Regions from separate parts of the Bordetella muralis genome, predicted to be linked through region 3. Evidence: predicted binding sites of a transcription regulator. Region 3 holds the regulator's gene; each other region holds the start of a gene.
What was found. The regulator HrcA, encoded in region 3, represses chaperone genes, less so after heat shock. The targets are predictions, from matches to a motif close to TTAGCACTCNNNNNNNNNGAGTGCTAA.
Positions count from the first base shown of each region.

Region 1: a site for HrcA is predicted at 8,000-8,026, ahead of groES (co-chaperone GroES). Genes of this name have one in related genera too.
Region 2: a site for HrcA is predicted at 1,600-1,626, ahead of rpoH (RNA polymerase sigma factor RpoH). Genes of this name have one in related genera too.

Region 1 covers NZ_BAAGVF010000002.1:226,937-236,741, forward strand. Annotated here, with positions in the region: gene ACYVIT_RS03160 (copper resistance protein B) at 1-20, opposite strand, end outside; gene ACYVIT_RS03165 (copper resistance system multicopper oxidase) at 46-1,923, opposite strand; gene ACYVIT_RS03170 (heavy metal response regulator transcription factor) at 2,179-2,862, shown strand; gene ACYVIT_RS03175 (Cu(+)/Ag(+) sensor histidine kinase) at 2,852-4,261, shown strand; gene ACYVIT_RS03180 (winged helix-turn-helix transcriptional regulator) at 4,238-4,618, opposite strand; gene ACYVIT_RS03185 (nuclear transport factor 2 family protein) at 4,710-5,039, shown strand; gene ACYVIT_RS03190 (SDR family oxidoreductase) at 5,045-5,818, shown strand; gene groL (chaperonin GroEL) at 5,977-7,617, opposite strand; gene groES (co-chaperone GroES) at 7,650-7,937, opposite strand; gene ACYVIT_RS03205 (MFS transporter) at 8,205-9,386, shown strand; gene ACYVIT_RS03210 (aldehyde dehydrogenase family protein) at 9,716-9,805, shown strand, end outside.
Region 2 covers NZ_BAAGVF010000008.1:1,052,733-1,062,537, forward strand. Annotated here, with positions in the region: gene ACYVIT_RS22545 (phosphodiesterase) at 1-380, shown strand, start outside; gene rpoH (RNA polymerase sigma factor RpoH) at 667-1,554, opposite strand; gene ACYVIT_RS22555 (SMP-30/gluconolactonase/LRE family protein) at 1,716-2,564, opposite strand; gene ACYVIT_RS22560 (Gfo/Idh/MocA family protein) at 2,561-3,514, opposite strand; gene araD (IlvD/Edd family dehydratase) at 3,514-5,256, opposite strand; gene mmsB (multiple monosaccharide ABC transporter permease) at 5,302-6,504, opposite strand; gene mmsA (multiple monosaccharide ABC transporter ATP-binding protein) at 6,501-8,036, opposite strand; gene chvE (multiple monosaccharide ABC transporter substrate-binding protein) at 8,046-9,101, opposite strand; gene ACYVIT_RS22585 (LysR family transcriptional regulator) at 9,258-9,805, shown strand, end outside.
Region 3 covers NZ_BAAGVF010000010.1:240,005-249,809, reverse strand. Annotated here, with positions in the region: gene dnaK (molecular chaperone DnaK) at 1-457, opposite strand, end outside; gene ACYVIT_RS25870 (thioredoxin family protein) at 549-965, opposite strand; gene grpE (nucleotide exchange factor GrpE) at 979-1,530, opposite strand; gene ACYVIT_RS25860 (hypothetical protein) at 1,615-1,863, opposite strand; gene hemH (ferrochelatase) at 1,932-3,038, opposite strand; gene hrcA (heat-inducible transcriptional repressor HrcA) at 3,096-4,103, opposite strand; gene ACYVIT_RS25845 (NAD kinase) at 4,232-5,131, shown strand; gene recN (DNA repair protein RecN) at 5,150-6,814, shown strand; gene fur (ferric iron uptake transcriptional regulator) at 6,987-7,406, opposite strand; partial or broken gene ACYVIT_RS25830 (outer membrane protein assembly factor BamE) at 7,571-8,071, shown strand; gene dapB (4-hydroxy-tetrahydrodipicolinate reductase) at 8,341-9,132, shown strand; gene murB (UDP-N-acetylmuramate dehydrogenase) at 9,510-9,805, opposite strand, start outside.

The sequences.
Region 1 (9,805 bases), on a different contig from region 3:
ATAGGTGCTAGTTTCGACATCAACGTTTCCTTTTTCTGCACTGGCTCAAGACACCACGACTTCGCGGAACATCCCCGCATCCATGTGGAACATCAGATGGCAGTGCCACGCCCAACGGCCAAGTGCATCGGCCGTTACCAGGAAGCTCACACGCTGCGCGGGTTGCACGGGCAGGGTGTGGCGGCGTGCCAGGAACTTTCCGTCCGGACTTTCCAATTCGCTCCACATACCATGCAGGTGCATCGGATGAGTCATCATGGTGTCGTTATGCAAGATCACCCGCAGACGCTCGTTATGGCGGAAATGGATCGGCGTGGATTTGCTGAATTCCAATCCATCGAAGGACCAGGTGTAACGCTCCATATTGCCCGTCAGATGCAGCTCGACTTCCCGGCCCGGTCCACGCGCATCCATGGGGCCAGAAGGGGTGTGCAAATCGGCAAGCGTCAATACCCGTCGTCCGTTGTTGCGCAGCCCTATACCGGGGTCGTCAAGATTGGTGCGGGCCATATCCACGCGCATATCCGTGCTCGGTCCGTATTCGGTGCGGGCGTGGCGCGCCGTCGTTGACGGCGCAGTCAGGCCTCCCACTGCAGCGGTGTGCTGACTGTGATCCATCGCCATGGCGGCATGATTCATCCCCGTCATCGCGCCGTGACTCATGCCGGTCATGCCTGTCATTCCAGTCATGCCCGTCATTTCGGTCGTATCAGCCATGCCGGTCATCGAACCATGGTTCATCGATCCATGTCCCATGGCTCCGTGATTCATTGACCCCATCATGTCCGCCATGCTCAGCCACTCAGCCGTATCGACTGCAGGTACGGCTGCCTGCAATCCTTCGCGCACGGCCAGCGTTGCGCGTGCGAACCCTGAACGGTCCATCGATTGGGCAAAGATCGTATATGCATCATCACGAGGTTCGACGATCACGTCGATCGTTTCTCCCGGACCAAAACGGAACTCGTCTACGGTCACAGGTTCGACATCCACGCCATCGACCTGCACGACCCGCAGCTTCAAGCCGGGAATGCGCACGTCATAGAAGGTGTTGCCGCCGCCGTTGACCATACGTAATCGCACGCGTTCACCGGGACGAAAAAGCGCCGTCCAGTTACCAGCAGGCGTGACGCCGTTGGCCAGGTAAGTCAGGGTCTGCGCAGAGAGATCGGCCAGGTCGGTCGGGCTCATGCGCATCTCGTTCCACATCTTGCGCTTGTCGAATGCCGCGCCGAAGCCCTCCTGCGCTGCATCGCGAAAGAAATCGAGCACCGTGGGTTGGTGATAGTTGTAGTAGTCGCCCTGTGACTTGAGCTTGCTGAATACTCGCATCGGATCTTCATCGATCCAGTCGGTGAAGACCAGCACATGATCCCGGTCTGCCTTGATGGTCTCGGCGCCAGCAGGATCGATGATGATGGCTCCGTACATGCCGGTCAGTTCCTGCATGCCCGAGTGCGAGTGGTACCAGTAGGACCCGCTTTGTTGAACTTTGAACCGATAGGTGAATGTGGATCCCGGGGGAATACCCGCAAAACTGATTCCGGGAACGCCATCCATCTGGTAGGGCAGAATGATTCCGTGCCAATGGATCGAGGTCGGCTCGCGCAGCTTGTTGGTCACACGGATCGTGACCGTCTCACCCTCGTGCCAGCGCAGCGTAGGAGCCGGCAGCGAGCCGTTGATAGTCGTCGCGGCACCTGGCTTGCCGGTGAAGTTCACCGGCGTTTCGGCGACCACCAAGTCGAATTCGTTGCCGCGTAGAATCGGCGGTGCGCCATGACTGGCCCTCGCTCCCTGGGCCATCGCTTGCATTGCCGGAATGGACAGACTGGTTAATACGCCACCCGCTGCCAACCCCTGCACAAAGCGCCGGCGGCTCAGCCCAAAGGCAGGCAGGATCAACGGTGATCGGCGTGGCATAGAAAGATTTCCTCAGAGGATCAATAAAAGCGTCGGTACAGATTCCTGCGGGCATGGAATCGCTTGTTTTGACGTGCTATGGGCAGAATACGAATCCGCCACTTTCCGTTAAATGACCCGCGCATTACATTCATGTAATGTTCCGGTAATGTTGATGGCAGGTGGTGGTAGGTAAATTGCACGATGGTGGTCTGTCGAACGTCGCAACCTCATGTATGACAGCCGTCGTCACCGGAATACCACAAGGGGTAAGCGATGAAGTTGCTGGTCGTCGAAGACGAAAACAAGACCGCGGACTATGTCAGGCAGGGCCTCACCGAGGCGGGGTTTGTGGTGGACTTGGCACGCAATGGGCTGGATGGTCAGCACATGGTGATGAACGAGACCTATGATCTGGTCGTGCTGGATGTCATGCTCCCGGATGTGGACGGCTGGCGTATCGTTCAGTCGTTGCGAAATGCGGGTGCGCGCGTGCCTGTCTTGTTCCTGACCGCGCGCGGCAGTGTGGACGACCGCGTCAAAGGGCTGGAATTAGGAGCCGATGACTACCTGGTGAAGCCTTTTGCGTTTTCAGAACTGCTGGCCCGGGTTCGCACGCTGCTGCGGCGTGGCAGTGCCTCGGCCCATCCCGATCGCCTCGAAGTGGCAGACCTGGTGCTTGATCTGCTCGGACGGCGCGCAAGCCGCCAAGGCGTGCGGATCAATCTGACGAACAAAGAGTTCTCCTTGCTTGAGCTGCTGGCAAGGCGAAAGGGCGAAGTCCTGCCACGCTCTTTAATCACATCCCAGATATGGGACATGAATTTCGATAGCGATACCAATGTGATCGATGTTGCCATACGCCGGCTGCGCGCAAAAATAGATGATGCGTTCGAGCCCAAACTCATTCATACCGTACGGGGAATGGGGTACATGCTGGACGCTCCCGATGAGAAGTAAACCAGCCACAGGGCGGCGGCCTGCTTCACTGGCATTGCGCGTAACGTTGCTGGTAGGCATCGCGACCACATTGGTATTTCTCTCATTCAACTGGGTCGTCTTGCGCGCGCTGCATATGCATTTTTCCGAGCAAGATGCGGGGGAACTGGACGCCGTGGCAACAGCGGTCGTCAACACCTTGCAAGCAGGGAACGATGATGACGCCTCGCTAGTGCAACGGCTGGGTGCAATTGCCGTGGGACATCATGGTGTGTTCTATGGCGTGTTCGACAATGCAGGGCGAACGGTCTATGCCACTCCCGGGCCTGATCTTTCTGCAATCTCCCCGCCGAGCAAGTCATCCCGCTTCGATCCTGATAGCGTGTCAGTGTGGGACGAGGGTGGTAAATCGTATCGGGGTGGGGCGTTCTGGACTGATGTAGCGGACCTCGGTGCGTCCGCGCCTCGGGTCGTCGTGGCGATGGACATTGATTTCCATGTGCATTTCCTGGATTCATTCAAGCAGATGCAACGCTGGGCAACGGCCATCGTGCTCCTCATTTCGATCGTCGTCGCCTGGTTAGCGGTCCAGTGGGGGCATCGTCCGATCCGCAAGATCACTAGAGAAATTCAAGCCATTCGTTCTTCACAGCTCGACGTCAGGCTGCATCCCGCTGATGTTCCCATGGAACTGGCTGAGTTGGCTACATCGTTCAACGATATGATCGGCCGCCTCGAAGACAGTTTTTCCAAGCTATCGCATTTCTCTGGCGATATTGCGCATGAGTTGAGAACACCTGTCACGAATCTGGTGACTCAGACGGAGGTAGCGCTGAGCCAAGCTCGCTCGGCTGCTGAATACCGGGAAATCCTCTACTCGAATCTTGAGGAGTTTGATCGCATGGGCCGCATGATCGGCGACATGCTGTTTCTGGCCCAAACGGAAAATGACCCAAGGAATTTGCATAGATCGAATATAGACCTTGCTGAGCTGATTCGCGGCTTGTTCGACTACTTCGAAGCGCTCGCAGAGGATGCGGGCATCGTTCTTCGATTAGAGGGTGAGGCCCAGCCGGTGCGTGCAGACAAGGAAATGATCTTGCGTGCGCTGAGTAATCTCTTGTCCAATGCCATCCGCTATACGCCGCGTGGTTCGTCAGTCACAGTCAGCTTGACGCAGGACGAGCGGTCGACGCGAATCAAGGTGGAAAATCCCGGCCAGAAAATTCCCGAGCAATATCTGCCCAAATTGTTTGACCGCTTTTTTCGGGTTGATCCCGCACGTCAACGGAACTCTGCCGGGGCAGGGCTGGGGTTGGCAATCGTAAAATCCATCGCACAAATACACGACGGTACCGTGTCCGTTACCTCGGACGAAACGATGACGAAGTTCGATTTAACGCTGCCCCGCCTCTCGTAAATTTCTCCCATCTACGGCATCCTTCGATAAAAAAGCATCGCGTTGCTCCGCCCATTTCAGCATCTCATCCAAGGCTGGGCACAAGGCCTGTCCCCACTCGGTGAGCCGGTACTCGACCTTGGGCGGCACTTGAGGGTAGAGCTTTCTGGAAACAATGCCATCGGCTTCTAATTGCCGCAGTTGTTGAGCCAGCATCTTCTGGGAAATACCTGGGATCAGCTTTTCGAAGTCCGAGTAGCGCTGCACTTTTCCATCGAATAGGTGGAAAAGAATGATGAGTTTCCATCGGCCCTCAAGCAATCGGAGGACTTCCTCTACCCCCACTGCTGCGGTCGCCGGTGTGTATGTCTTTCTCATAACTCAGTAACTTACTTTTTAGTGCGTTCTTGATAGATAGGTAGTCTATGGTGAAAATACCTGTACGGCAAACACTAGCGAGAACGCGATTATGTCCCTTTCACTACCAAGCTCTATTTCCACCTATTTCGAGATCAGCAACGGCTCGGACATTGCCCAGATCGGCGATTGCTTCACGCAAGATGCTGTCGTTGTTGACGAAGGCCAGACATACCAGGGGCCGGTTGCCATTGAACGCTGGACGCTTGATGCACAGAAAAAATATGAATACACCGTTGAACCTGTCAGCGTGACCCGAAACGGTAATAATCATCTGTCTGTCATTGCCAATGTGGTTGGCAACTTTCCGGGCAGCCCGATACGGCTGGATCATTTGTTTGATCTGGCGGGCGACAAGATCCAGTCGCTGAAAATAGGCTGACGCTCATGCGCTTGGACCTGCAAAATAAACGTGTTCTCGTGACTGCGGGCACTAAAGGAGTTGGGAAAGCTACCGTTGATTTGTTTCATGAGCTCGGCGCAAGAGTGCTCACAACGGCACGCAAGCGGCCAGCCGATGACTCAGCAGACATCTTCGTTGCTGCCGACCTGACGACGATCGACGGCTGCAACGCCGTGGCAAATGCAGTCATTGCCAACTTTGGTAGCGTGGACATCATCGTCCATGTCCTGGGCGGTTCAACGGCACCCGGAGGAGGCTTCGCATCGTTGGGAGAAGACGAGTGGCAGCGCGAGCTGAACCTCAATTTACTGCCTGCCGTTCGCCTGGATCGTGCATTGTTGCCTGGGATGCTGGCACAAGGCACCGGCGTCATCATCCATGTCACCTCGATCCAGCGTCAACTGCCATTACCCGAATCGACTACAGCCTATGCAGCAGCGAAGGCTGCCCTGTCGACGTACAGCAAAAGTCTGTCTAAAGAAGTATCACCGCAGGGAGTTCGTGTCGTCCGGGTGGCCCCAGGATGGATTGAAACCGAGGCGTCGGTTGCGCTGGCAGAGCGGCTCGCCTTGCAGGCCGGAACGGACTATGAGGGTGGCAAGCAGATCATCATGAAGTCACTTGGAGGCATACCATTGGGACGACCGTCTACGCCCGTTGAGGTGGCCAATCTCATCGCATTCCTGGCATCGCCATTCGCTGCAACGATCACGGGCACGGAATACGTGATTGATGGCGGTACGATTCCGACTGCATAGATAGTACGGAGAGCGCCGGCAATGGGGGATAACAGAAAGCGGCTTGCACATCGAGCAGTCGCCGTCAAATAAAAAACACCCCCGGAGCATAAACCCCGAGGGTGTTGATTCGGCATATCCCCGGCATGCCGGGGATATTTCGCGACAATGGCGTGGACTTAGAAGTCCATGCCACCCATGCCGCCCATGCCACCAGGCATTGCGGGAGCAGCGGGCTTGTCTTCAGCCAGTTCGACCACAGCGGCTTCAGCCGTCAACAGCAGGCTGGCCACCGAAGCGGCGTTTTGCAGTGCGGTGCGGGTCACCTTGGTGGGATCCAACACGCCTTGCTCGACCAGGTCGGTGTACTCGCCGGTAGCGGCGTTGTAGCCGTAGTTGCCTTTGCCGCTCAGAACCTTGTCCACCACCACGCTGGCTTCTTCGCCGGCGTTGGTAACGATGGTGCGCAGGGGTTCTTCGACTGCACGCAGGATCAGCTTGATACCAGCGTTCTGGTCAGGCGTATCGCCTTGCAGGCCAGCGATGGCTTGCTTGGCACGCAGCAGAGCTACGCCGCCGCCAGCAACCACGCCTTCTTCCACAGCAGCGCGGGTAGCGTGCAGGGCATCTTCGACGCGGGCTTTCTTTTCTTTCATTTCGACTTCGGTAGCAGCACCGACGCGGATCACAGCAACACCGCCGGCCAGCTTGGCCACGCGCTCTTGCAGTTTTTCACGGTCGTAGTCCGAGGTCGCTTCTTCGATTTGCACGCGGATTTGCTTGACGCGGGCTTCGATGGACTTGCTGTCGCCAGCGCCGTCGATAACCGTCGTGTTTTCCTTGGCAACTTCGATGCGCTTGGCTTGGCCCAGGTCTTCCAGGGTAGCCTTTTCCAGCGACATGCCGGTTTCTTCGGAGATCACCACGCCACCGGTCAGGATGGCCAGGTCTTCCAGCATGGCTTTACGACGATCGCCGAAGCCAGGCGCCTTGACAGCGGTGGTCTTCAGGATGCCGCGGATGTTGTTCACAACCAGGGTAGCCAGGGCTTCGCCTTCGACGTCTTCGGCGATGATCAGCAGAGGACGGCTCGACTTGGCAACTTGTTCCAGCACGGGCAGCAGATCACGGATGTTGCTGATCTTCTTGTCGAAAATCAGAACGTACGGATCGTCCAGAGCGGCAACTTGCTTCTCGGGGTTGTTGATGAAGTAGGGCGACAGGTAGCCGCGATCGAATTGCATACCTTCGACCACGTCCAGCTCGTTTTCCAGCGACTTGCCGTCTTCGACGGTGATGACGCCTTCTTTGCCGACCTTGTCCATCGCGTCAGCGATGATCTGGCCGATCGACGAGTCGCTGTTGGCCGAGATCGAGCCAACTTGAGCGATTTCCTTGCTGGTGGTGACCGGCTTGGATTGCTTGGCCAGTTCAGCCACGGCAGCGGCCACAGCCTTGTCGATACCGCGCTTGAGGTCGATGGGGTTGAAACCAGCGGCAACGTACTTCAGGCCTTCTTGAACGATGGCTTGAGCCAGCACGGTGGCGGTGGTGGTGCCGTCGCCGGCGTTGTCCGAGGTCTTCGAGGCAACGTCTTTAACGAGTTGAGCGCCGATGTTTTCGAACTTGTCTTTCAGTTCGATTTCCTTGGCAACCGACACGCCGTCTTTGGTGACGGTCGGGGCGCCGAACGAGCGCTCGAGCACAACGTTACGGCCCTTGGGGCCCAGGGTGGTTTTGACAGCGTTGGCGAGAACATTCACGCCACGAACGATGCGCACGCGCGCGTCATCGCCGAACAGGACTTGCTTGGCAGCCATTGTGAGCTTCCTTCGAAATTTTGTTCAGGTAATTACTGGATCACGGCGAGGATTTCTTCCTCGCGGATGACGAGCAGCTCTTCGCCGTCGACTTTCACCGACTGGCCGGCATACTTGCCGAACAGAACCTTGTCGCCAGCCTTCAGATCGACCGGCAGCACTTTGCCGTCTTCGGTCTTCTTGCCCGGGCCAACGGCCACGACTTCGCCTTGATCCGGCTTTTCAGCGGCGCTATCAGGGATAACGATGCCCGAGGCAGTTTTGCGCTCGTTGTCCAGGCGTTTGACGATCACGCGATCGTGCAGGGGACGCAGGGCCATGAGGAACTCCTGTTTCTAAATATAGAAGGTGAAAAAATCGGGTTTCAGGCCGGGAAGCAGTGTTAGCACTCACCGGCAGCGAGTGCTAATTATAGGGATGATGGCGGGAGGTTCAAGGGGGGAAGGGGCGTTGTTACATTTTTGGTGGAAGATTTCATCCAACTTGCGCCAAGTCCAGGGGCTGTTCGGACGAAACATTCGTTCAGGAGCAGAAACCTGTCGAGTGTTGAGCGGATCATCCTGCCCGCCTATGATGGGCTGATCTATATGAACAACCAAGAATATCGGCATCGTCATAGCGTCCCCACCGCCATGCTGATCATCGGGGCCGCGTTCCTGGGCAGCACGCTCGCGACGCCCTTTTATCTGCCGTACCAGCAAACTTTCGGGTTTAGCGAATTCACGCTGACGCAGATTTACGCGATTTATGTGTTGGGCAATATGGTGGCGCTGCTGTTCTTGGGGCGCCTGTCCGATAGCCTGGGCAGAAAACCCATCCTGATGGCCGCATTGCTGCTCGCCTGTCTGTCTACGTTGTTGTTCATCTTCGCGGCTGGCACGATCTGGTTGTTCGCTGCCCGACTGGTCAGCGGGGTGGCTGTAGGCCTGGCGTCCAGCACGGGCACGGCCTGGCTGGTAGATATCGACGCCGAGCACCACACCGAACATGCTACTGTGCGGGCCGCGGGGGCGAACTTCGCCGGATCTGCCATCGGTCCGCTGGCGGGCGGCGTGCTGTATCAGTACGCGTTCGCGCCCATGCAATTGGCATGGGGCTGCTATCTAGCCGCACTGGTTGGCGTGCTGATATTGCTGTGTCGCGTGCCGGCGGACCGGCCGATGGCATCCGGCCGGCCGGACCTGCGGCCGCGCATCGCGGTACCGCGGCGTTTGCGCCGATACTTCATCACTCCCGCCTTGACGGCCTTTTGCGTGTTCGCCTTCATTGGTTATTACCTGGCTTTACTGCCCAGCATCGTGCAGGGAATCCTGCCGTCGGGAGGTGGCTTGGCAACCGGCGCCATCATGTTCGTGCTGTTCATGGGGGGGCTGGGAGCGCTGCTGGCTGAGCGTCACTTTTCCTGCGACCGCAGCATGCGCATCGGCCTGATGCTATTGGTGCCGGCGTTGTGCACGTTCTACCTGGCACAGCGCGAGGCGTCGCTCGGGTTGCTGGTCCTGGCTACGCTGCTCACGGCCGCGGCATCGGGCATGGGGTTCGGCGGCAGCCTGCGCGTTGTCGGCCAAATCAGCCCGTCCAGCCATCGCGCGTCGATTTCGTCCGCCTACTATCTTGCTTGTTTCGTCGGCGCGTCCATTCCGGTATTAGGCATCGGCCTGGCGGCCGTGCTGTGGGGCCTGGCTGCTGCCAGCTTGATCTTCACGGTAGTGACTTCATTGCTGGTGGCGGCCGCGCTCGTCGCCCGCAGAAGCGGGCCTGAGAATTGAGGATTGGGTCGCTCGCGAGTTGCTCTTCTACTGGGCCTGGCCTCGGAAATCATCGCGTATTAGTCGTTGCTGGCGAAGATAAGCTCGAGCCGAGGGGATTGTATTCACGGCCCTCAGAAAATCCCACCACCCCGCGCTCCGGGCGATGTTGAGCGGTAAAGCGACTTCACCTGCTTTAAACACCTCTTCATGAAAACTGGATACGAATGACAGGCTGACCTACCTATAATTCGAAAATGAATCATTTCATTTAAATTGCGATATAGGATAAAAATATCCCTTATTTAGCGCTAAAAATTCCAGATAACGTTTCACTTTAGGATCAACTAATGAGCGCAGCACTCTTGCACATCGATGGCCTGCCACCGACCGGGCAACTGATCAATGGCCGATGGCTCGATGGCGGCCCAAGCTTTACC
Region 2 (9,805 bases), on a different contig from region 3:
TGCTGGAACAGGCATCGGCTTTGGCAGGCGATCGGCACGTACTCGTTGCGCTGCACCACAATCCGGTACAAATGGACAGCAGCTTTCCCGACAAGATGATGGTGGACAATGCGCAAGCGCTGTTTCAGCGTCTGGCCAACCTGCCGCGCGCGCGGGTGCTGTTGTGGGGCCATGTCCACCAGGCATTTGACCGCCGCCGCCACCACATGCGCCTGCTGGCCACCCCGTCGACGTGCTTTCAGTTCAGCATCCGCGACGGCCAGCACGTGCTGGACGACTCCCCGCCGGGGTACCGCTGGCTGAAACTGTACCGTGACGGATCGCTGGCGACCGGCGTACGGCGCCTGAGTGATGCCGCCTGGCTGCAGGCAAAAAAATAGGGCACCGATATGCGAGGTGCCCTGCAAGCATCCGTTTCATAGGGGAGGGGAAGAGGAGAAGCCGAAACGGATGCAAGACTACACGCCGGGATGCGGCAATTGCGGTCTACAGGTATTTAGTCTCGGCGGCGTCGAATAAGTTTCCTGTGCGAGCCGTCTTCAGCAGCAGAAAATCGAATCAAATTGTATCTATAACGGAAATTTTGTTTCAACCATAACCCTGCCCAAAACGCGAAAGCCCCGGCATCGCTATGCCGGGGCTTTCGCGTACAACAGAATGGGCGAATCAGGCGGCAGCCAAGGCGCCACGCATTTTCTTTAGTGCAGCAGATTCGATCTGGCGAATGCGCTCTGCGGAGACGCCGAACTCTTGTGCCAGCTCTTGCAGCGTGGTTCCGCCTTCGTCTTGGAGCCAGCGGGCCTCGATGATGCGGCGGGAGCGTGCATCCAGGGCTTGCAAGGCGTTCGCCAAGCCTTCGCCTTGCAGCTCATCGTGTTCACGGCGATCAAGCACGCGCGTCGGCTCTGCATGGCCCTCGTCGGACAAATACGAGATAGGCGCATACGCCTCGTCCTCGTCGTCCTGTTTTTCCAGCGACATGTCGCGGCCCGACAGGCGGACCTCCATTTCGCTGACGTCCTCGCGGCGCACGTTCAGTTCCTGGGCAATGCGATCGACCTGCTCGGGGTCGAGTGTATGACCGTCGGGACGCATGCTGCGCAGATTGAAAAACAGCTTGCGCTGGGCCTTGGTGGTGGCCACCTTGACCATGCGCCAATTGCGGATGATGAACTCGTGAATCTCGGCCTTGATCCAGTGCACGGCGAACGACACCAAGCGCACGCCACGTTCTGGGTCAAAGCGCTTGACGGCCTTCATCAGACCGACGTTGCCTTCCTGGATGAGGTCAGCATGGGGCAGGCCATAGCCTAGATACTGGCGAGCAACGGATACCACTAGGCGCAGGTGCGACAACACCAACTCACGGGCGGCCTGAATGTCGTCCTGGTCGCGCAAACGGCGGCCGAGTTCGGTTTCGCGCTCGGCAGTCAACACCGGCAGGTGATTGACCGCCGAGATGTAGGCTTCGATCGTACCTAGTGAGCCCGGATTGGCAACGGCCAGCGCCAGAGCGTTGCCGGACAGGGCCAACGAACTACTGGGTTGCTTCATGGTTGCGTCCTCCAAGATAGAAATTGACAGGGGCATCAGTTGATATTAGCACTCTATTAATACGAGTGCTAATTCGACTGCCGCAGTGCATCAAAGTTCAATCCGAGTCACGCCTTCCGGGGTCATGCACCAGGGCGGCCGAGGCAGCAGGACGGACAGAATCACAGGGAAAAGGCGGGCTCGTCGCGTCCCCGCGCAACCGGCCCCAGGTCGAAGGTCTGACCGGCCAACGGGTGAGCCGCGCGCACCTGTGACGGCATGCCTTCCCACGCCGAAGTCACATACAGGCGGCCGGCCCCGAATGCCGGGCAGGTGGGCTGAGGCGAGGGCAGATCGCGGCGAGCGAGGCAAGCGCCCCCTGCGTCATAATGGCCGACGCAACCCGCGCCCCAATGCGCGATCCAGAGCGCGCCGTCTGCGTCGGTGACTGCACCATCGGGATACAGCCCTGCCGCGGCAAAATCCATGAACACCTGCGGTTCGCCTAGCGGCCAGCCCGCAGGATCCAGCGTCCACTGCCACACGCGCTGGATCGCCGTGTCGGCAAAATACGCACGGCTGCGATCCGGCGCAAAGCAGATCGCGTTGGGTATCGTCAGCCCGGCCCTCATGCGCACCAATCGGCCCTGGAAAAAACGGTAAAGGGCGCCAGCGCCAGGCTGGGCCTGCTTGCCCATGGTGCCGATCCAGAAACCGCCCCATGGGTCGGCGCGGCCATCGTTCGAACGTGTCGTGGCGTCTTGCGCCTCGATTTCCGCCACGAGAGTACGCTGCCGGCTATCCAGATCAAAGCACCACAGACCGGTCTCGGAGGCCAGCAGCAGCCGACTGGCATCGATCCATGCAGCGGCTGAATGCCGTTCGAAAAGCTCGGCCTCGTAGATACCATCCGTTCCCCGCCCCAACAGACGGTTGTCCAGAATGTCGAACCAAAACAGCATTTCGCGTCGGGGATGCCAGAGTGCGCCCTCGCCGAGATGGCACGGACGGCTGTCGAAAACCGTGCTCATGCCGCTGGACCCGTGGTCACGGCTGTGCTGGCAGACAATGACAAATCGAAGGGCGAAATCACCGTACGTCTGCCGAGGCTGAGCGCATCGGCCACATGCACCATAGGCATCAGGTCGACCTCGGATTCGCCGTTGGCCACCAGGTCGGCCATGCGGGCATACAGTGCCGGGTACTCTCCCGCGATGTTGTCCTGCCCGGCGACCGCTTTGCCGTTGATCTCCAGCACATTGCCGCCCAGGCGCAGGGCGAGCTTGCCCTGATCGGTATCGATCTCCATATCCCAGGTCTGCGGCCCTGTCTGACGCCAATCCAGCTCTGCGTACACGTTGCCGGAAAACTGCAAGCGCGCAGCAATAGGCACGTGCCAGTTCTCGGGCACCTCAAGCGAGGCCGACTGCAGATACACGGGCGCGGGCAGGATCTCGGTGAGGATGGAGAAAGCATTGATACCCGTATCGAACACACCCATCCCCCCAGGCTGCGACACCCAGATCTGGCCGGGATGCCAATGCCGCACGTCTTCCTTCCAGACGATGCGCGCGGCGCTGACGGTCTTGCCAGCCAGCCACACCTTGGCTGGCGCGACGGCGTGAGCGAGGCGCGAATGCCAGGTCGTGTAGATCGTCAACCCGCGCTGTCGAGCCAGGGCGGACAGGATCTCGACTTCAGCCAGAGTCGCACCGGGCGGTTTTTCGAGCATGATATGGCGTCCTGCCTCCAACGCCCGGTACGCATAGTCGAAACGCGCCGCGGGCGGCACACACAAGGACACAACGGGAATATCGGGATTTTCGTCCAGGAAGCGGTCGAAATCCGTATAGGCCTTGACGCCATTCACACTGCCCTCCTGCGAGACCGTCGCCGCCAGACGCCAATGCGGCGAGGCCTGCAAAGCAGGCACATGCTGGGCCTGGGCGATCTTTCCCACACCTACGAGCGCGATTTTCATCAGTGGGACTCCTTGCCGACCGCCGAGCCTCGGCAACCTTTCAGAAAATCGAGGTCGGCACCAGTATCGGCACCGCCGACATGCTGTTGGTGCAGCCAGATATAGCCGGTGGACACAGGCTGATGTACTGGACGCCAGGTCGCCAGCCGCTCGGCCAGTTCGACGTCCGACACCTCCAGGATCAGCGATCGAGCGTGCACGTCCAAGGAGATCATGTCTCCGGTACGCACCACCGCCAACGGGCCGCCCGCTGCCGCCTCCGGCGCGGCGTGCAGAATCACTGTGCCATAGGCCGTCCCGGACATGCGCGCATCCGAGATTCGCACCATATCGGTAATCCCCTTGCGCAACACCTTGGGGGGTAACCCCATGTTGCCGACTTCGGCCATGCCTGGATAGCCTCGGGGGCCACAGTTCTTCAGGACCATGATGCAGGTTTCGTCGATATCCAGCGCCTCGTCGTTGATCTTCGCCTTGTAATCGTCGATGTCTTCGAAGACAACCGCGCGTCCTCGGTGCGTCATCAGGTGGGGACTGGCGGCCGAGGGCTTGAGCACCGCCCCGTTCGGTGCCAGATTACCCTTGAGCACGACGATGCCGCCCGAAGCCGCCAGCGCCCTGCCTTCAGGCAAAATCACTTCCTCGTTCCAGTTGCGAACTTCCTTGACCTCGTCCCACAGCGTGCCGCCAGAGACCGTCAACACGTCTTTATGCAGCAGACCGGCTTCGCCCAGACGCTTGAGCACGACAGGCAATCCGCCCGCGTAGAAGAACTCCTCCATCAAGTACTCGCCCGACGGCATCAGGTTGACGATTGTGGGCACGTCCCGCCCGAAACGATCCCAGTCATCCAGCGTCAAGTCGACCCCGATGCGGCCAGCGATGGCCAGCAGGTGAATGACGGCATTGGTCGAACCGCCTATCGCGGCATTGGTGCGAATGGCGTTCTCGAAAGCTGCCCGGGTCATGACGTCCGACGGTTTGAGGTCATCCTTGACCATCTGCACGATGCGCCGGCCCGATAACTGCGCCAGCACGCGCCGACGGCTATCGACCGCGGGGATCGCGGCATTGCCCGACAGCGCCATGCCCAGCGCCTCGGCCATTGATGCCATGGTCGAGGCCGTACCCATGGTGTTGCAGGTGCCCGAAGAGCGCGACATCGACTGCTCTGCCTGGAGGAAGTCCTCCTGCGTCATTTCGCCAGCCTTGACGGCCTCTGAAAATCGCCACAAATGCGTGCCGGATCCGACGCGCTCACCTTGAAAGTAACCGTTGAGCATGGGCCCCCCGGTCACGACGATGGAGGGCAAGTCGGTGGACGCCGCTCCCATGAGCAAGGACGGCGTAGTTTTGTCGCAGCCGACCAGCAGTACGGCACCATCGATGGGCTGACCGCGCATTGCCTCCTCGACCGCCAGTGCGGCCAGATTGCGATACAGCATCGCGGTCGGCCGGTAGGTGTTCTCGGAAACCGAGAACACTGGTACCTCGACGGGAAAGCCGCCAGCCTCCCAGATGCCGGCCTTCACCTTCTCGGCCAATTCGCGCAGGTGCCCATTGCATGGCGTCAGGTCAGACCAGGTATTCAGGATGCCGATGACCGGACGGCCGTCGAACAAGTCGTGTGGATGGCCCTGATTCTTGAGCCAGCCGCGGTGATAGATGACATCGCGCGTATTGCCTCCATACCAATGCTGTGAGCGCAGCGAACGTGGCCAGGGCGCGGGTTGAAAAGCCATAGGGTCTCCCTTTCTTTCTTTATAGTGATTTGATCCGGATCGGGATCAGCTTTGCCTGCGTCGGTTATAGACATCGAAGAAAACGGCGGCCAGCAGGGCGCATCCCTTGATGACTTGCTGGTAGTCGATACCGATGCCGAGAATAGACATGCCGTTGTTCATGACACCCATGATGAAAGCCCCCACCACCGCGCCGATGATCTTGCCCGTGCCGCCCGAGGCCGAGGCCCCACCGATGAACACGGCGGCAATGACATCCAGTTCGAGTCCGAAGCCGGCCTTGGGTGTGGCCGTGTTCAGGCGCGCGGCAAAGATCAGTCCCGCCAACGCCGCCAGGAAACCCATGTTCACAAACGTGAGAAAGGTCAATCGTTCGGTCTTGATGCCCGAGATACGCGCGGCCTTCTCGTTGCCGCCCAGTGCATAAATGCGTCGACCCAGGGTCGTCTTCTCAGTGATGAAGACGTAAATCGCAGTCAGTATTCCCATGGAGAGCAGCACGTTGGGCAAACCGCGAAAACCCGCGAGCTTCCATGTGAAGAACAGGATCGCCACCGAGATGATGGCCAGGCGTCCCACGAAAAACCCCAGCGGCTCTGCGTCAATACCATATCGGCGATTACGCGACCACGCCCGACAGGATGAGTACATCAGCAGCGCCACACCCACGATTCCCACTATCAGCGCGGTGACATTGGGCTTGCCCGCGCCGAACAGGTCCGGCACGAAACCGGTGGACAGCAGTTGGAAGTCGCGAGGAAAGGGGCCGACCGATTGCCCTTGCAGCAGCCACAGTGACAGCCCCCGGAAGATCAACATGCCGGCCAATGTCACGATAAAGGCTGGGATCTTCCAGAACGCAATGAAGTATCCCTGGACCGCACCGATAGCCATGCCGGCCAGCAGGCATGCCGGCACCGCTGTCCAGACGGGCCAATCCTGTTGGACAATCAGCACGGCGGCCAGCGCGCCGACAAAGCCCATCACCGACCCCACCGACAGATCGATGTGTCCCGACACGATCACCATCAACATGCCCAAGGCCATGATGACGATGTAGCTGTTCTGCAGCAGCAGGTTGGTGATGTTGACCGGCCGCATCAGCGTGCCGTCGGTCAGCACCTGAAACATGATCAGGATGGCGACCAAGGCGATCAGCAAGCCGTATTCGCGCACATGCTTCGCAAAATAGGCGCCGACGCTGTTGCGGTTGCCGCCCGGCGCTGACAGGGAAGTCGAGGTATTCATAAGCTCTGCTCCTCGTCGCTGACGATGAGCGACATGATGCGTTCCTGGGTTGCCTGCCCGGCGTCGAGTTCTCCGATGAAAGCGCCCTCGTTCATCACGTAGATGCGGTCACACATGCCCAGCAACTCGGGCAGTTCCGAAGAGATCATGACCACGGCTTTACCCTGTTCGCTCAACTCGTTGATGATTCCGTATATTTCGTATTTCGCGCCCACATCGATGCCGCGCGTGGGTTCGTCCAGAATCAGCGCGTCCGGTTCGGTGAAAAGCCATTTGGACAAGACCACCTTCTGCTGATTGCCGCCGGACAGATTGGCGACCTTCTGAAATACCGAAGGCGTGCGGATGCGCATGATCGTTCGGTATTTTTCCGATATCTCGATTTCGCGCCGACGGTCGATTACCCCTGCGCGAGCGACGCGCTCCAGGCTGGCCAGGGTGATGTTGCGCAAGACCGTGTCCTCCAGAAGCAGACCCAGCGACTTGCGGTCTTCGGTGACGTAAGCCAGGCCGGCCTTGATGGCCCTGGGTACGTCCGACACATCGACTGGCTTTCCCCGCATTCGCACCTGACCGGAGATATGGCGGCCATATCCACGCCCGAAGATCGACATGGCAAGTTCGGTTCGGCCCGCTCCCATCAGTCCGGCAATACCCACCACTTCGCCGGCGCGCACTGTGAAGGACACATTCTTGATCATCTGCCGGCCTGCCTGCTCGGGATGCCAGACGTTCCAGTCGCGTACCTCGAGCACCGCCTCGCCGGCACGGCGCTCGCGCGGCGGATAGCGCTGCGACATGTCCCGTCCCACCATGTCGCGCACGATGCGGTCCTCGCACAAAGCTTCGGTCGCGGCATCCAAGGTCGAGACCGTCGATCCGTCACGTATCACACTGACCCGATCGGCGACGCGGCGCACTTCGTTGAGCTTGTGGCTGATGATGATGGACGTCACGCCCTGTGCCTTCAACTCCAGCAGCAAGTCCAGCAAAGCCTGGCTGTCCGTTTCGGACAAAGCTGCCGTCGGTTCGTCCAGAATGAGCAGCCGCACGTTCTTGGAGAGCGCTTTGGCGATCTCGACCAACTGTTGCTTGCCGACTCCGAGCGTTCCGACCATCGTGCCGGGCGCATCGGTCAAACCAACCTTGCGCAGCAGTTCTCCCGCCTGGCGAAAGGTTTCGTGCCACGACACCACGCCGCCTGACGCACGCTCATTGCCCAGAAAGATATTCTCGGCAATGGACAACTGCGGCACCAGCGCAAGTTCCTGGTGGATGATGACGATACCGTGCGCCTCGCTGTCGCGGATGGAGCGAAAGCACATAACCTCGCCGTCGTAGGCGATCTCGCCGTCGTAGCTGCCGTGAGCATAGACGCCCGACAATACCTTCATCAGCGTGGACTTGCCTGCGCCGTTCTCGCCACAAATGGCGTGAATCTCGTTATGCCTGACCGCCAGATCGACCCGGTTCAGCGCCTTCACGCCTGGAAAGGTCTTCGTGATGGCGCGCATTTCCAGAAGATAGGCCATAGATGCGACCTACCGGATATCTGATTTCTGGTAATAACCCGACTGGACCAGCACCGCCTCCCAATTGTCTGCGTTGACCACCGTGGGTTGCAGCAGGAAGGCGGGAACGACTTTCACGCCATTGTTGTATGTCTTGGTGTCGTTGACTTGCGGTTTGCCTTCCTTGAGCATCGCGTCGACCATCCCTACCGTGACGCGTGCCAACTCTCGGGTGTCCTTGAATATCGTGGAATACTGCTCGTTGGCGAGAATGGATTTGATCGACGGCAACTCCGCGTCTTGACCGGTAACCACGGGCATACTCTGCCCGCCCGAGCCATATCCCACGCCTTTGAGCGACGAAAGAATGCCGATGGACATGCCGTCATACGGCGACAGCACGCCGTGCAGGCGCTCTTTGGTATAGCTCGAGGACAGCAGGTTATCCATACGGGCTTGGGCCGCGGCGCCATCCCAGCGCAGGGTGCCCACCCTGTCCATGCCGGTCTGACCCGACACGATCTTGATGTCACCGGCATCAATCAACGGCTTGAGCACGGACATGGCGCCGTCGTAGAAGAAATAGGCGTTGTTGTCGTCGGGACTGCCGCCGAATAACTCCACGTTCCAGGGTTTGACGCCGCCAAAGCGCTGCTTCAGCCCGCTGATCAGCGACTGCGCTTGCTCTACGCCCACTTTGAAATTGTCGAACGTGGCGTAGTAATCGACATGTTCGGTGCCGCGGATCAGGCGATCATAGGCAACGACCTTGATGTCGGCCGCCGCAGCGTTCTCGAGTGTGTTGGTCAGCGTACTGCCATCGATGGCAGCGATGACTAGCACATCCACCCCCCGCGTGATCATGTTTTCGATCTGGGCCAACTGATTCGGAATGTCATCCTCGGCAAACTGCAACTGTGTGTCGTAGCCCGCTTCCTGGAACAGTTTGACCATCGCGTTACCGTCCGCGATCCAGCGCGGAGACGACTTGGTGGGCATCGCAATGCCAACGGTCTCGGCAGCGGCCACCGAAACCGCGCACGCCGCCCCGGCCGCCAGTACGGCGGTCACAATTTTCTTGAACATTGTCTTGTCTCCTTTGATCTTTGATCTCAGGCTGGGCTGGTGCTCGCCGGGCCTGCAGCCCCTCGATCTAGGGGTAGCGCATGCATGCTACGCCGCCCAAAACATAACAGTAAAATGCTATTTTTTGACTTTTACATACCAATAAAGGTATGAGATATGCGATCTCGCTTTCTGCTCAAACCCGCGCAGATGCAATTACTCGCGGCAATCGCCGACCTGAACCAGCTTCAACTCGCCGCGCAGAAAATCGCCATGTCGCAACCGGCCGCATCCCGGATGCTGGCCGACATCGAGGCCGCGGCCGGCGGGACGCTTTTTCATCGACACGCCAAGGGCATGGTGCCCACCGAACTCGGCCTGCTGGTCATTCGGCGCGTGCGCGCGTTGTTGCGCGAATTGCATAGCTTGCGAGAGGACATCGAGACCTACCACTCAGGCGGCGGCGGCGAAGTGAAAATCGGGGCGGTGACCGGTCCCGCCGCAGGCGTCCTGGTCAATGCCGTCCGTGCCTTCAAACAGACGAATCCCGGCGCAGTAATCACCGTCGAGGTATTACCTTCGCGCGAGCTGGTTCAGCAATTGGCCAAAGGCGAGCTGGATTTCGCGTTGGCTCGGCTGCTGTCAGAATTCGATAGCCGCGAATTCGACCTGCAGCCCATGCGCGATGAAAAAATCGTATTGCTGGTACGAGCCTCGCATCCCCT
Region 3 (9,805 bases):
CCTGGCGTTGGCTGTCGTTGAAGTAGGCCGGCACCGTGATCACGGCTTCGGTGACTTCTTCGCCCAGGTAGTCCTCGGCGGTTTTCTTCATCTTGCGCAGCACGTCAGCGGAAACCTGAGGAGGCGCGATTTTCTTGCCACGCACTTCAACCCAGGCGTCGCCGTTGTCGGCCTTGACGATGCTGTAAGGCATCAGGTCGATGTCTTTTTGAACGGCCTTTTCGTCGAACTTGCGGCCGATCAGACGCTTGACGGCATACAGCGTGTTGGTGGGGTTGGTCACTGCCTGACGCTTGGCGGGCGCGCCGACCAGGGTTTCACCATCGTCCATGTAGGCGATGATGGAAGGAGTGGTACGGGCACCTTCGGCGTTTTCGATGATTTTGACCTGGTTACCGTCCATGACAGCCACGCAGCTGTTGGTCGTGCCCAAGTCGATGCCGATGATTTTGCTCATGGTTGGAATACCTTGAATATTGATTTCGTAAGTACAGAAAATTGGGGAAAAAACTCAGTCTCAACCTAACTGGGGCTGCCAATGGGGTTTTTCAAGACCCTGGCGTGCTTTTCTGCTCGCCAGCGGACTCTGCGCCCTGCAGGCGGCCGACAGCTGCCGCGAACTGTGGCAGCCCGGGCCAACTGGTAATGCGTCCCAGGCGCTTGCCGCCGCGATAAAACACAAAAGTCGGCACGCCGTGCAACGCAAATCGCCGTCCTAACGCCTCGTCGGCGTAAACGTCAGCCTGAAACCAGCTCAATCCCAGATCCAGCAAGGCCCGCTGATGCAATAACGCGGCCTGCTTGAATAAATTGCAGTTGTAACAATCCTGGCCCCACAAGAATACGCATCGCAAGTCATCGCCCGGCGCCTCGATCACCGCCTGATCAATATCGGCGGTGCCGACAGCACGCATGGCGAACACCTCAAAAACCTGAGACGGATCAAAGGATGTGGAGCCAGACATGGTCGCGTGCCGATCAGCCTGCAGAAACGATCACCAAGGCCGGCCGCAGGGTACGGTCAGCGATCACGTAGCCCTTTTGCAAGGTCTGCACAATCGTATTGGCAGGCTGTTCGGCGGGCACAGAGGAAATAGCCTGATGCAGGTGCGGGTCGAACTTATCACCCTGCACCGGCGCGATTTCCTTGAGCAGATTGCGCTCGAATGCGCCGCTCAACTGCTTGAGCGTCACTTCGACACCCTCGCGCAGGGCTTCCAGGGTCTGGTCTGCCTGGGCTAGCGCGGCTTCGAGGCTGTCTTTCACCGGGACCAGGCTTTCGGCAAAGGACTCAATACCGAACTTGCGTGCCTTGGACACGTCTTCTTGGGCGCGACGGCGGACATTTTCGGCCTCGGCATGGGTACGCAGCAATTGGTCTTGCTGTCCAGTGACGGTGGCCTGGGCGGCCTCGAGCTCGGCGCGCAACGCGGCAATTTCGGCCTGCAGCGACTCGATGGTGACGGGCGCGGCGGCGCCTTGGTCCTCGGACTCGGGGGCTTGATCGACAGGCTCTTGAGATGCCGTCATGGGGGATCCTCCAAAAAACAATAGCGTAGGCCCCAATAATGGGGGCCTTATAGGCTATTTCAAGAGGCCATGCAGCAAATAGGGCTACTTTTCCCTGGGCTGGGCGGGTGCGGGCGGATCGCTGGCCGGAAAACTTTCTTCCAGTGCCTCGTCCAGCGCGTCTTCCTCTCCGTCCTGAGCGTCCGCCTTCGGCGCGACTGTGGCCGCGGGATCACTCGCGGGAAAAGACTCGTCGAGCGCCTTGTCGAGTTCGCCTTCGACGCGCTCGTCCTGTTTGGCGGGAGATTCGGTCCGGGGCGTCGCCTGCGTCCCAGGTTTATTGGATGTGCTCATTCGAGATCCCCTGAAAGCTGCCGTTCACTCATGCCCCGCCGACGCTGCGCCAACGGGACTCTCACGTTCTATTCTAGTGTACGGCCTCGGGTGATTGGCAGGGTCCAACCTTGTAAGTGATTGTCGGTCAACGCCGCCAATCCCTCGATCCAATCGGGATGATCGTTCAGTGCCGGGATATACCTGAACTGACGCCCTCCGGCTGCCAAGAAAGCATCACGGCATTCCTGGCTGATTTCCTCGAGGGTCTCCAGGCAATCGGCGACGAAACCCGGGCACACCACGTCAACTTCGGTAACGCCTTGACCCGCCAGGGCTTTCAGTGTGGGCTCCGTATAGGGCTCTAACCACCGGGCGGCGCCAAAACGGCTCTGGAATGTCACCTCGACCTGATCGGGCGTCAACGCCAGGCGTTCGCGCAGCAAGCGCGCCGTTTCCAGGCAATCACGGTAATACGGATCACCCAATTCGACCGAATAACGAGGCAAGCCGTGAAAACTCATGACCAGTTTCTGCGGGCGGCCATTCGTCTGCCAATAGTCCGAGATCTGACGCGCCAACGCATCCAGGTATCCTGCGTCTTGATGAAAACGCTTGATAAATCGCAGCTCAGGCTGATCCCGCAATTTGGCCACATGTCCCGTGACGGCATCCACGACAGTCGCTGTCGTGCTGGCGGCATACTGAGGGTACAGCGGGACGGTCAAGATGCGCTGGCAACCCTGCTGCCGCAATCGCGTAATGGCCTGCTCGATAGACGGCTCGCCGTAACGCATGGCAAGCTCCACCCGTACATCCCGGCCACGCGTCTGCAGCACACGCTGCACGCCCTCGGCCTGACGGCGGCTATACACCATCAAAGGCGAGCCTTCCTCCATCCAGATTCCCGCATAGCGCGGCTGCAAACGGCTCGGGCGCCTGGCCAGCACCAGGCAATGCAAGATCGGCAGCCACAAATAGCGAGGAATCTCGATCACACGGGAATCGGACAAAAACTCCGCCAGGTAACGGCGTATATCGCGCGGCGTCGGACTGGCCGGGGTCCCCAGATTGACCAGCAGGACACCGACAGGCCCTGCGTCTCGCGGCGCGGGATTGTCATCGAAAGGATCCGTCTGGGGGGGTTCAGGCAGGTAACGCTCAGGCCATAAATACTTGAACAAGCGCAGAAACACGAAATACCTCTCAAGAACCAAGCTGCCGGAGAGCCGGCTCAATGATCCGGCTGAATCTTAATGATTATGGCTGAATGCGTTGGACAGCAGGCGCGCCGTAATGTCGACAATAGGAATGACGCGCTCGTAGGACATGCGGGTGGGTCCGATGACCCCCAAGGTGCCGATCACCCTGCCGTCAACCCCATACGGAGCGGTGATCACGGATACTTCTTCCATGGGCAGTAACTGCGACTCGCCGCCGATATAGATCTGCACCCCTTGGGCACGGCTGGAAGTATCCAGCAATTGCAGCAAATCGGTTTTCTTTTCGAACAAGGAGAACATTTTGCGCAGCCGATCCATATCGGATGCGATATCCGTCACGTCGAGCAGCTTGCGTTCACCCGAAATAATCACATCGTCGCCATCCTCGGCTGCCTCAGCCCCGGCCTCGACGGCAGCCTGCATCAGACGCGAAATGTCTTCACGCAATTGTGCCAGCTCGGTCGTCAATGTACGGCGCACCGCATTGAAGGATTTACCGGCGAAATGCACGTTGAAGAAATTCCCGGCCTCGAGGAGCTCGGCCTCGGAATAGTCGCGCTGCACGGTCAAGATCCGGTTCTGGACATCGCCGTCGGGCGTGACGATGATGAGCAACACCCGTTTGCCCGACAAGCGGATGAATTCAATTTGACGAAATACCTGTGCACGTTTGGGTGTCAACACCACGCCCGCGAACTGCGTCAGATTGGACAACAGCGCCGCCGCGGCGTTGACCGCCCGCGAAGGCTCGGTGGCCGTCAAGGCGGCCTCGCCGAATTGCTGTGGTTGAAACTCGTACGGCTGCACCGCCAGCAGCGAGTCGACAAACATGCGATAGCCCCGCGGCGTAGGCACGCGGCCTGCCGACGTGTGCGGACTGTGTATGAGCCCCATGTCCTCGAGGTCCGCCATGACATTGCGTATCGTGGCGGGCGACAAATCAAAGACCTTGGATAGCGTGCGCGACCCTACCGGTTGTCCATCGGCAATGTGACGTTCTATCAGGGCTTTAAGTAATGCGCGGGCGCGATCATCCATGAGGGCTATTGTAGGGAAACTTTCAGAAATGGGCGATTTTTGTCCTGCAGCCGGATAAGCCGCCCCATATAATCGGCGAATCGACCCGGCCAATGTGCCGTTCCTATTGATTATCGGTCCTTTTCGCCATGCATTTTCCCATTGTTGCCCTGATTGGCAGACACCAGGATACGGGCCTGGACGCGCCGCTGCGCACCCTGGCAGAAATGCTGATCAAAGCCGGCCGGCAGGTATTGATCGACGCAGACACTGCACAGAACACAGGCCTGCGCGATTATCCCGTAGCCACCCTGAAAGAAATTGGCGAAACCGCCTCCTTGGCCGTCGTCATGGGCGGCGACGGCACCGTGCTGGGCGCCGCGCGTACGCTCGCCCCGTTTGGCTTGTCGATCGTGGGCATCAACCATGGCCGGCTCGGTTTCATCACCGACATCCCCGTACAGGAATCGCAAAACGCCCTGGCCCGCATCATCGAGGGCAATTATCGCGCCGAAGACCGCATGCTCCTGGAGGGCTGTGTCTGGCGTGGTGATCAATTGATGTACACCGCGCCTGCCCTGAACGATGTGGTGCTCAACCGCGCCGGACGCGGCGGCATGATCGAGGTCCGTGTCGAAGTGGACGGGGCCTTCATGTATGCGCAACGCGCCGACGGCCTCATCATCGCCACGCCGACGGGATCCACGGCCTATGCATTGTCTGCCAATGGTCCGATTTTGCATCCGGGCCTGGACGCCATGGTGCTGGTGCCCGTGGCGCCGCAGACGCTGTCCAACCGTCCGATCGTCATCCCGGGCACTGGAGTACTCAGCATGACGTTGACAGCCATCGGCCGCGTCGAAACCGGCGCGAGCGTGCATTTCGACATGCAGACATGGTCCGATTTGCAGCCGGGCGATCGTATTTCCGTACAGCGTGCGCCGCACACGATCCGCTTTGTGCACCCGGAGGGCTACAGCTTCTTTTCGACCCTGCGCCGCAAGCTGCATTGGAATCTGATGCCTCAGGCGTCTGACAGCGTGGAATAACCGTACCGACTATCACCTATGTTGCGCACCCTGCATATTCGCGATTTTGTCATCGTCGAACAGGCCGAGATTCATTTCGGCTCGGGTTTTACCGTTTTTTCGGGCGAAACCGGCGCCGGAAAATCCATTTTGATCGATGCCCTGGCCCTGGCACTGGGCGGGCGCGCCGACGCGAGCGTCCTGCGCGAGGGGGCGGCTCGCGCAGATATCACCGCCATGTTTGATACGTCGGCAACACTGCGCAGTTGGCTGACGGAGCGTGACCTGGACAACGGAGACGAGCTCGCGTTGCGCCGCGTCGTGGATGCACAAGGCCGCAGCCGCGGCTATATCAACGGTATGCCGGCCACACTGACGCAATTACGCGAGCTGGGCGACAGCCTGGTGGATATCCATGGGCAGCATGCACACCAAAGCCTCATGCGCCCGGATGCGCAGCGAGATCTGCTGGACGCCCATGGCGGCCATGCCGAGCTGCGCCAAGCCGTCGCTCAGACATGGAAAGCCTGGCGGGCAGTCGCCCGCCAATTGGAACTGGCCGAAAAAGACGCTGCAGGGCTTGCCGCCGAGCGCGAGCGCCTGCAATGGCAAGCCGACGAGCTCGACCAATTGGCGCTGCAGGCTGACGAATGGGACAGCCTGCAATCCGAACAATCGCGCCTGGCCCATGCCCAAGCCTTGCTGGACGGCGCTGGACAGATCCTGGAGGCGCTCGACGGCGAAGACGACTCGGCCCTCCATCGTCTGAATACGGCTCAGCATCGCCTGCAGAACATGCTGCGTCACGACGCCGGGTTGCAAGGCGTCGCCGACGAAATCGAATCCGCGCGCATTGCCATGGCCGAAGCCGTCTCGGATCTCAACAACTACGTCAGCCGCGTCGAACTCGATCCTCAACGCCTGGCCCAAGTCGACACCCGGATGAGCGTGGTGTTTGAAATGGCGCGCAAGTTCAAAACCGATCCAGAGGCCTTGCCGGCGCTGCGCGACAGTGTGCATGCCCAGTTGGCCGACCTGCAAGCCGCAGCCGATATAGACGCCTTGCGCGCGCGCGCCGAAACAGCCGAAACGCAATATCTCGCCGCGGCCAAACAACTGTCCGCAGCGCGTGCCAAAGTCGCCAAAAGCCTGGGCAAACAAGTCACCCAGGCCATGCAGACGCTCGCCATGCAAGGCGGCCGATTCGAGCCGATCGTCACCGCAGGCGCCCCCTCGGCACAGGGCAGCGACCAAGTCGAATTTCTGGTGGCCGGCCATGCCGGCACCACACCGCGTCCGTTGGGCAAAGTCGCATCGGGGGGCGAACTCTCCCGGATATCTCTGGCGCTATCCGTCATCGCCAGCCGTGCGGCACGCGTGCCCACTTTGATTTTTGACGAAGTCGACAGTGGTGTGGGCGGCGCCGTTGCGGAGGTCGTCGGGCAACTGCTCAAGGAGCTCGGCGAACGCCATCAAGTTTTGTGCGTCACCCATCTGCCGCAGGTCGCCGCCTGCGGTAATGCGCAATATCGGGTCAGCAAAAAAGAAACGGCAGGCACCACGCGATCGCAGATTGCCGAATTGGACGCCGATCAACGCGTCGAGGAAATTGCCCGCATGCTAGGCGGCATCAAGATCACGGCGACGACGCGCGATCACGCGCGCGAAATGCTGGGTGGTTTGGCCGAACAAGCAGCGCGCTAAGTCGATCGACGGAAAATGCCCCCTTGCATGGGGGCGTTTTGATTTTCGGGCAGCCCGGCACACTCGGTACAGTCAGAACAATACGTAACGATTGCTGACCGACCTCGCGGGCAACGGGGCGGCGGCACGAGGCCTGATGAGCCTCGGACGTGCCGCCACGAGCCTATCAGCCCTAGCGGGTTTTTTGGCAGTCGCCGCAGATGCCGTACAGCACCATGGCGTGGCTTTCCAAGGCAAAATTGTTGTCTTTTGCCACTTTGTGTTGACGTTTCTCAATGTCGGGATCGGAAAACTCGACTACCTTGCCACAATTGGTGCAGATCAGGTGGTCGTGGTGATCGCCGTCATTCAGTTCGAAAACCGCCTTGCCGCTGTCGAATTGGCTGCGGCTCAGGATGCCGGCCTGCTCGAACTGTGTCAGCACGCGATAAACCGTCGCCAGGCCGATTTCGACGTTTTCGCCGATCAGTGCGCGATAAACATCCTCGGCGCTCAGGTGCCGTTGGTCTGCTTTGCGGAAGATATCCAGGATTTTTAGACGAGGAAAAGTCGCCTTCAAACCCATGTTTTTCAGTTCGCTTTGGTCTGTCATGGTGTAATCGCTCTCTGTCCGCGGTGGCAAGGGCAGAAATTGCGGCGCACAAACTGAAGCAGCGCGCCGCCCTTTTTCCGCTGCCCACGGAGCTACCGCATTGTGAAACCTTTATGATAACGGTTTTACCCGCTTTAAATCACAGATAGGGGCGCTTGGTGTCCATCATTGCACGTATTCCGACCCGGTTCCTGAAAACCGCACTGGCAGCCACCGCCGTCGCAGCCGTTATGGCGGGCTGCTCTTCCGACAAATGGGGCTTCCCCTACAAAGCTCCTGTCCAGCAGGGCAATTGGATCACTCAAGAGCAAGTCGCCCTGCTGCAGCCTGGCATGACGCGCGAGCAAGTCCGCTTTGCATTAGGCAGCCCTACGTTGACCAGTGTCTTGCACGCGGATCGCTGGGACTATCCGTATTACTTCAAGCCTGGCTACGGCGACCCTCAAGAACGCAAGTTCACGGTGTGGTTCGACAATGACCGCCTGGTACGCTGGGAAGGCGACAAGCAGCCCGATCTGCAACCGTTCCAACTGAATGCAGAGGGTAAACCCGAGGAAAAGATTGACGAGCAGATCGACGCCGAAACCGCTCGCCAGAATGCCGAGGGGGCTATTCAACCCGCTGTCCCGGCTGATGCGGCACAGTTGCCCGCGCTGGGGACGCCGCCGGGCGGCGCCCTGCCCGCAAATGGCGCCAACGGCGCAGATACGGCGGTCTCGCAACCGGACACGGCGTCTCAGCCGGCCTCCGACTCAGGCAGCGGCATTCGTGCACCGAGCATGTCCGAATCAGACACATTACCGCCGCAGGATACATCCAGCGATGCCGCTCGCCAGCGCGAGTTGCGATTGAATGCGCCAAGCACGGGCTCGTCCAATCCCGCCACCGGTGGCGCCGAGCCGCTGCGTTGATCGCGGTTGCCAGAGGAAAAAACATGCGTATCGCTATTGCAGGCGCAGGCGGCCGTATGGGCCGCATGCTCATCGAAGCCGTCCTGAATGCTTCGGATATCACACTCGCTGTTGCCTTGGATCGTGCAGGCTCTCCTGACCTGGGGCAAGATGCGGGCGCGTTTCTGGGCCGCGAGACTGGCGTCACCATCACGGATCAACTTGACGCGTTGGCCAATGCTGACTGCCTGATCGATTTCACTCGCCCTGAAGCTACGTTGGCGCATCTGCAGGCTTGCGTGCAACACGGCACTCGAATCGTGATCGGCACGACGGGTTTTGACGATGCCGGGCGCGCCGCCATTGAGGTGGCGGCACAAAAGATCGGCATCGTTTTCGCGCCCAATATGAGCGTGGGGGTAAATGCGACGCTCAAGCTGCTGGATGTCGCTGCGCGTATTCTGAACTCCGGGTATGACGTGGAGGTGTTCGAAGCGCACCATCGCAACAAGGTCGATGCTCCGTCAGGCACTGCGCTCAAGATGGGTGAGACGGTTGCCTCGGCTTGGGATGTTGCGCTGCCTGACGTCGCGACCTGGACGCGACATGGCGATACGGGTGTGCGCCAGCCTGGCACTATCGGGTTTTCGGTGGTGCGGGGGGGGGATATTGTTGGCGACCATACGGTGTATTTCTGCGGGGACGGTGAGCGTATCGAGATCACGCATCGATCCGGCAGCCGGGCGACTTATGCTCAGGGGGCGTTGCGGGCGGCGCGGTTTTTGAGCGACAAGGGGCGCGGGGTGTTTGATATGCAGGCGGTGTTGGGGTTGTAGGCTTGCTGCCTCTGACGTGGCCTTGATCTGCGGGAGCGTTGGGTTCTTTTGGCGTCGATGCGGGGCAGTGGCCGCGTTGGGGCTTCGCGGCGTCGGTCGGCCGCCTGCGCGGCCGACATCGCTTCGTCAACCTCGTCGCTGCGCTCCTTCGGTTTCCCTCGCTCGACGCCGAGGCGCCCCAACGCGGCCACTGCCCCGCATCGACTCGCAATGTCTCCAGCTCGTTGCATCGCTGGGACGAGTTTCTTGCTTAGGCTTCGTAGGCGCCCTGTCTTGTTAAAAAGAAGATCCTGCAGGGCCGCGATCTGTCGGCGCCTACGGGCGCGCCGACAGATCGCATTCGAGCTTGGTTTGCGACGCGGGTTGGGCCTCAGCGCTTAGGATTGCCAGACGAGGGGCTCGGGTTCTAGCTCGATGTGATAACGCATTGAAACGTCACGCTGGATCGCCGCAGCTAATGCCATGATGTCGGCAGCAGTGGCGCTGCCTTTGTTCACCAGGACCAAGGCTTGCCTGTCGTGCACGCCTGCGGCGCCGAGTTGCTTGCCTTTCCATCCACATTGATCGATCAGCCAACCCGCGGCGAGTTTGTAGCGTCCGTCGGGCTGTGGGTAGGATACGAGGCCTGGATGTTGCGCCAGCAAGGCGTCGCGAACGGTGGCGTCGACGAGCG